Regions from separate parts of the Arthrobacter sp. UYEF21 genome, predicted to be linked through region 2. Evidence: riboswitches for the same ligand, from Rfam matches in the RefSeq annotation. Region 2 holds a riboswitch; the other holds the start of a gene.

Region 1 (3,362 bases), on a different contig from region 2:
AATCCACCACATAGTCCCAGCCCAGGCCCGTGCTGCGGAGCTGTTCGAGGCCGGCCAGGAGCCGCTGGGCGTCCTCCAACCGGGAGCCGACGCCGAAGCTGGCCCGCAGGGATCCCGACGGGAGGCCGAGGCGCTTCAGCAGCGGGTGCGCGCAGAAGCGGCCGTCCCGCAGGCCAACGCCGTGCTCGGCCGAGAGATACGCGGCCACCAATCCGGCGTCGTAACCGGCCACTGAGAAATTCACGACGCCGATGGTGCCGGTGCCAGGGTCTGTGTCCGAGAAGATCTGGTGGACGGTGACGCCGTCGATCTTCCCGAGCCCGTCCACCAGGAATGACCGGATGGCTGCCTCATGGGCGTGCCAGCGGTCCTGGTCCAGCGACGCGATGACCTGCGTGGCGCGGGCCAGCGTGGCGGCCCCCAACACGTTGGGGGAGCCGCCCTCGTGGCGGGCGGGTCCGGTAGCCCAGCTGACGCCGTCGAGCTTTGCCTCCCGGACGGCGCCGCCGCCTGCCAGATGCGGCGTACCGGAGTCGAGCCAGTCGGTGCGTCCCACCAGGACCCCGGCACCAAACGGGGCGTAGAGCTTGTGGCCGGAGAAGGCGAGGTAGTCGACGTCGTCCGCGCTGATGTTGATGCGACGGTGCGGCGCCAGCTGCGCGGCGTCCACCACGATCCGCGCCCCGTATTCGTGGGCGAGGGCGGCCAGTGCCCTAATCGGGAGGATCTCGCCGGTGACGTTGGAGGCGCCGGTGACCGCGAGCAGGCTGACGTTGCCCTGCTCAAGTTCGGCACGGAGGACCTCGATGGTCCCGGCAACCGTGTCGGCGGCGACCACACTGCGGTGCGGGACGCCCTGCCACGGAAGCAGGTTGGCGTGGTGCTCGATGTCCAGGTAGAGAACGTCACCGGTGGGCCGCCCGTCCGTTTGCGGGAGGCAACCCGCGAGGAGGTTCAGCGAGTCAGTGGTGTTCCGCGTGAAGACGACGGAGTCGTCGTGGCGGCCGCCTACGAAGTCCCGGACGATGTTCCGGGCGTTCTCGTAAACGGACGTGCTGATCTGCGACGCATAGCCGGCACCGCGGTGGACGCTGGCATAGAACGGCAGGATCTCGTTGAGGTAGGCGGACACAATGGAGAGTGCGGGGGCGGACGCGCCGTAGTCCAGGTTTGCGTACCTGACGTGACCGCCCTGGATCAGCGGAGCCTGGATTTCCGCACCGGTGACGGCGGACAGCGGGCGTCCCGCAAGGGCGCCTGGTTCGCTGGAAAGACCGGTGGCGACGGTGTTCTGGATGGCGGGGGAGACGGTGGCAGTAGTCACGGGGACCTCACTCAAAAAGGATTCCCGGTCCCGGGAATCCGCGCTTGCCGGGTCCGTTCCGGACCGGCCTGGTCGTCACCCGGGGCACCCCACCGCGAATGGAGGGTTGCCGGCCAGCAAACCGGGGTTTAGCGCTGGCACTCGTGACCTGTTAAGGAGCCTATTTCATCGCTGCGGCCGGAGAAAAGCCCGGCTGAATGTTAAGTCGTTTATTACGTTCATTTACCCAGAAGGCGATTCTTGCGAACATAAGGCGGCGGACGCCCCCTTCAGGAGGCGCCCGCCGTCGATAATTCGGTAAAGTGCGCCTACAGCAGATCGTCCAGGCCGGGATTGAGGCGTTTGAGGACCTCGGAGTGCAGGATCGAGTTGGTGGCCAGCGCATTGCCGCCGAATGGCCCGTCCTGGCCCTCCAATGAGGTGAACCGGCCGCCGGCCTCCACCACGATGGGGACCAGGGCCGCCATGTCGTACAGGTTCAGCTCCGGCTCGCAGGCGATGTCAACGGAGCCTTCGGCCACCATGCAGTAGGACCAGAAATCGCCGTACGCGCGCGTCCGCCAGACGTCCTCGGTCAAGCCCAGGAAGTCATCCAGGTTGCCGCGTTCCTTCCAGCCGCCCAGGCTTGAATAAGACAGCGAGGCATCCGCGAGGTTGGACACATTCGAGACACGGAGCCGGGTTGCTGCGGCAAGGGACCTGCCCATGTAAGCGCCGGCGCCCTTTGCTGCCCACCAGCGTTTGCCCAGCGCGGGTGCGCTGACCACGCCCACCACAGGTTCGCCCTCGTCCACGAGCGCGATTAGCGTGGCCCAGACGGGGACGCCGCGGACAAAATTCTTGGTGCCGTCGATCGGATCAATGATCCAGCGGCGGGAGCCGTGGCCGGAGCTGCCGAATTCCTCACCGAGTACGGCGTCCCGGGGGCGCGAGCGGGACAGCTGGCCGCGGATGGCCTCTTCAGCCGACTTGTCCGCATCAGTGACCGGCGTCAGGTCAGGCTTGGTCTCGATGTGCAGGTCCAGCGCCTTGAAGCGGCTCATGGTCTGGTCATCCACGGAATCTGCCAGCACGTGGGCCAGGCGCAGGTCATCGTTGTAGCTCGAAGCGGGTTGGATCATGGTTCCAAACTACCGTCTAACGGGCTCAGGGTCGGGGACGTCGGGCGCCGGTCCTCTAGCCCACGCTGCCCAGTTCCTTGGATTCCTGGCCTTCCAGCCGCGGGTCGCTGCCCAGCAGGCGCCGCAGCGAAGCAAGCCGGGCCGGGCCGGTGGGACCGGCCTGCCCTTCGGCCACCCACGAGTCCAGCCCGCACTTGACCGCGGCCGCGTTGTGTTTGCAGCCACGCTCGCACGCATCCGTGCCAGGCTCCAGGTCCGGGAACGACCGCAGGATCCGGTCCGGGTCCACGTGCGCCAGGCCGAACGAGCGGATGCCGGGGGTGTCGATGATCCAGCTGCCGGCCGGGGCGCCTGCCAGCTTCAAGGCAAGGGCCGACGACGACGTGTGGCGGCCGCGGCCCGTCACCGCGTTCACGCCGCCCGTGGCCCGTTCGGCGCCGGTGAGAGCGTTCACCATAGTGGACTTGCCCACGCCCGAATGGCCCAGCATCACGGTGACTTTGCCGTCGAGGTAGGCACGTAGCATTGAAACGGCGTCGCCGTCCAGGCGGGCCGAGAGGCCGTCATCGGAACGCGCGTCGATGCCGGAGGCGGCGGAGTCGGCCGTCCGGCTGATGATCACCGGAAAGTCCAGGTGCTCATAGTTGGACAGCAGTTCTGCGGGATCCTTGACATCCGCCTTGGTGACGAGCAGCAGCGGCTCAATGCCGGCGTCGTATGCGGCCACCAGAGCGCGGTCGATGAAGCCGGTGCGCGGCTCCGGGTTCGCGGCGGCCACCACCACCACCAGCTGGTCGGCGTTGGCCACCACGGCACGCTCGATCGGATCCGTGTCATCGGCGCTGCGGCGCAACAAAGTGCGTCGGTCCTGGATCCGGACCAGGCGGGCCAGGGTGTCGGGCTCGCCGGAAACGTCC
Region 2 (3,362 bases):
AACGCCCGACGCCGGGGCCGGTGTTCGGTCCGGGCGTCCCCTTGGGTTCCGGTGAGGGTCCGCTGGGCACCACCGACGTCCGCCGCTAGCCGCCGGCGCGGCGCCCGGCCCCACTCGGCGGATCGACCTGATCCAGTGCTACGACGAATACGTGATGGGCTATTCCGCCGCCGGGCATTATCTGGGCGGCATCGCTCCCGCGTTCCCGTGGACGGTGCGCCGATGCACGTGGTCCTGCTGAAAAGGCGGCTGGCCGGTTTCTGGCGGCACATCCTCTGTCCCGGTCGCTGCGAGCTGGACATCCGTGTGTTCGACGCGCCCGATCGGGCCCCTTCGCGGCACGACGCGGGGCAAAGCCGTGGAGCGTGCGGTGCAGTGCGCCGTGGACCGGGACGGGGCTTTCCTGGGAATCCGGGCCGTCTGGGTGGCTCCGGAGACTTAGGCTGGCCGGGGCTTAAGCTGGAAGGACACATATGAGAGGCGCTACACCGTGAACAGCTTGTTTTTCTGGATCATCATCCTGTCGTTCGTGATTCCGATTGCGATGCGGATGTACCGGAAATCTGTCAACAAACGGAATCAGGGGCAGGGGTTCTCCGGCGGCTACCCCGGTCAGTTTCCCGGACAGCAAAACCGGCAGCCCCGCGATGGCTACACGCAGCAGGATTACATGAGCGGCGGCTACCGCGAGATCATGAGCCCGCAGCCCCTGCCGCCGAGCCAGCCACTCCCGCCGATACAGCCTGTTCCGCCCGCCGACCAGCAGTTCCCCGGCCAGCAGTTCCCGCCGTACGGTCAGCCGCAACAGTATGGGGAGCCCCAGAACGGGCAGCAGCGCAGTGCAGAAACACCCAAGGCCCCCTCTGCCCCGGCGACTCCCCCGCCGCCGTCGGCCCCGCAGGGCTACCGCGCCCGGAAGCTAGCCGAGCTGGACCAGCAGTACAGCAATGGTGAACTGGCCATGGAGGAATACATGAAGCGCCGCTCCGACATCATGAACGGCTGATCCCCGCCCAGAACCTCGGCGGCAGGGAACCTCCGCCCTGAACCAGAACGGGCCCTAAACCTGGAACCCGTCCTAGACCAGGAACACGCTCCGCAGCTGGTTGCCGAGCTGGCCGATCTCGGTCAGGAAGCCGTCGTGGCCGATCGGAGCCTCGATGACATGGACGTCCACCTCGCCGGGGAGCGCGTCGGCCAGTTCGCGGGACTGCGACGGAAAGTACAACCGGTCGCTGTCCACGGCCGCCACGAAGAACCTGGCGGTGGCGCGGCCAAGAGCCTCGTCCAGGGAGCCCCGGCCGCGGCTGACATCGTGGCTCATCAATGCATCGGTGAGCGCGATGTAACTGTTGGCGTCAAAGCGGCTCACCAGCTTTTTCCCTTGGTGGTCCAGGTAGCTTTCCACCTGATAGCGCCCGCGCTCCCCCAACGCTGCGGCCCGAAGCGGTGATTCGGGAAGCTGCGCTGAGCGTCCGAAACGGCCGTCGAGTTCCTCTGCCGAACGGTAAGTGATGTGGGCGATGCGGCGGGCCAGCGCCAGGCCGTCCTGGGGCAACGGTCCGCCGTAGTAGTCGCCGTCGTTAAAGTTGATGTCCTGCCGGATGGCGAGGGTCTGCGCCTGGGCGAACGCGATCTGTTCGGCCGTACTCGCCGCCCCGACCGAGATCACAGCGCAGCGCTGCACCCGTTCCGGGAAGCTGACCGCCCACTCCAGCGCACGCGCGCCGCCCAACGAGCCGCCCAGCACGGCAAACCAGCTGTGAATGCCCAACTGGTCAGCCAGCCGCGCCTCAGCCTCCGTGGTGTCACGCAGCGTCACCAACGGAAAACGGGATCCCCATGGCTTTCCATCAGGGGCTTCCGACGACGGGCCGGTGGAGCCGTAGCAGCCGCCCACAATGTTGATGGAGACCACAAAGAAACGGTCAGTGTCCACCGGCGCACCGGGTCCGGCCAGCTGCTCCCACCAGCCGGGCTCGTCGCTGTCGCCGCGCGTCACGTGCGTGCTGCCGGTCAGAGCATGCTCAATCAGGACGGCATTGGAGCCGTCCGCGTTCAGCGTTCCCCACGTTTCGTATGCCAGAGTGACGTCCGGCAGGTTGCCGCCGGCTTCGAGCTGCAGGCCGCCAATGCTGGCGTAGCGGACCACGCCGTTTCCGGGAGCCGCAGTTCGGGAGATGGTGATCGTCATGGAAAGGACCTCTTCTACGCGCTTGCCCGCCGTCATTTGACCGGCTGGCCAGGTCCTCACCCGGGGCACCCCGCCACGGAAGAGGGTTGCCGGCCAGCAAGCCGGGGCTGTCGCTGACACTCATGACCTGCTTCGAGTGTACGAAACAGCCCCGGCCTCTGGCTAAGAGTGTGACTGGTTGTGACTTCGCGGGGCTTCCTGGCTCAGCTGACGGCCGCGCCCTTGGCCGCCCGGAACCCTGCTTCGAGGTCGGCGATGATGTCATCAATGTGTTCGATGCCCACCGATAGACGCACCAGCCCCGGTGTCACACCGGCGATGGCCTGCTGCTCGGGTGGGAGCTGGCTGTGCGTGGTGGACGCCGGGTGGATGACCAGCGAGCGGACGTCCCCGATGTTGGCCACGTGCGAGTGGAGATCCAGGGCGTCCACGAAGCGCTTGCCTGCTTCCGCCCCGCCGGCCAGGGTGAATCCAACCACGGCACCGGTGCCCTTGGGACCGTACTTGCGGCCCCGTTCGTACCAGGGGCTGGACGGCAGACCCGCATAGGCGACCGATTCGACGTCGTCCCTTGCCTCCAGCCAGCGCGCAACGTCGACTGCGTTGGCCACGTGCCGTTCCACCCGCAGGCTCAGCGTCTCCAGCCCCTGGGCAATCAGGAAGGCGTTGAACGGGGACACCGCCGAGCCGAGGTCACGAAGCAGCTGGACCCGCGCCTTCAGGATGTAGGACAGGTTGGCGCCGAGCGCCCCTCCGGCCCCGAGATCCCGGGCGTACACGAGCCCGTTGTACGTCGGATCCGGAGTGTTGAAGCCGGGGAACCGTTCCGGGTCCTTGCCGAAGTCGAAATTGCCGGAGTCCACGATCACGCCGGCGATGGCAGAGCCGTGCCCGCCCAGGTACTTGGTCGCCGAATGGAGCACAATGTCTGCGCCCCATTCGAGCGGGCGGATCAGGTAAGGCGTGGACAGGGTGTTGTCCACGATCAGCGGCACGCCGGCATCGTGGGCGGCCTGCGACACGCCCTCGATGTCCAGCACGTCCTGTCGCGGATTGGAGACCACCTCGGCAAAGAAGAGCTTGGTGTTGGGCTGCACGGCGTCCCGCCACTGCTCCAGGTTGTCCGGGTCCGCCACAAACGTCACGGAGATGCCGAACTTCTTCAGGG

Evidence for each region. A riboswitch is a leader RNA that binds a small molecule or an ion and turns the genes downstream of it on or off. The one in region 2 is predicted to bind S-adenosylmethionine.
Region 1: linked by a shared signal. The riboswitch ahead of ABIB27_RS00990 (aminotransferase class V-fold PLP-dependent enzyme) and the one ahead of metX (homoserine O-acetyltransferase MetX) in region 2 are both predicted to bind S-adenosylmethionine.

Annotation. Positions count from the first base shown of each region.
Region 1 covers NZ_JBEPNF010000001.1:214,857-218,218, forward strand. The annotation lists gene ABIB27_RS00990 (aminotransferase class V-fold PLP-dependent enzyme) at 1-1,324, opposite strand, end outside; SAM riboswitch class IV at 1,360-1,473, opposite strand; gene hisN (histidinol-phosphatase) at 1,633-2,445, opposite strand; gene rsgA (ribosome small subunit-dependent GTPase A) at 2,501-3,362, opposite strand, start outside.
Region 2 covers NZ_JBEPNF010000008.1:6,645-10,006, forward strand. The annotation lists gene ABIB27_RS10180 (SGNH/GDSL hydrolase family protein) at 1-89, shown strand, start outside; gene ABIB27_RS10185 (hypothetical protein) at 491-1,006, shown strand; gene metX (homoserine O-acetyltransferase MetX) at 1,079-2,194, opposite strand; SAM riboswitch class IV at 2,208-2,322, opposite strand; gene ABIB27_RS10195 (bifunctional o-acetylhomoserine/o-acetylserine sulfhydrylase) at 2,398-3,362, opposite strand, start outside.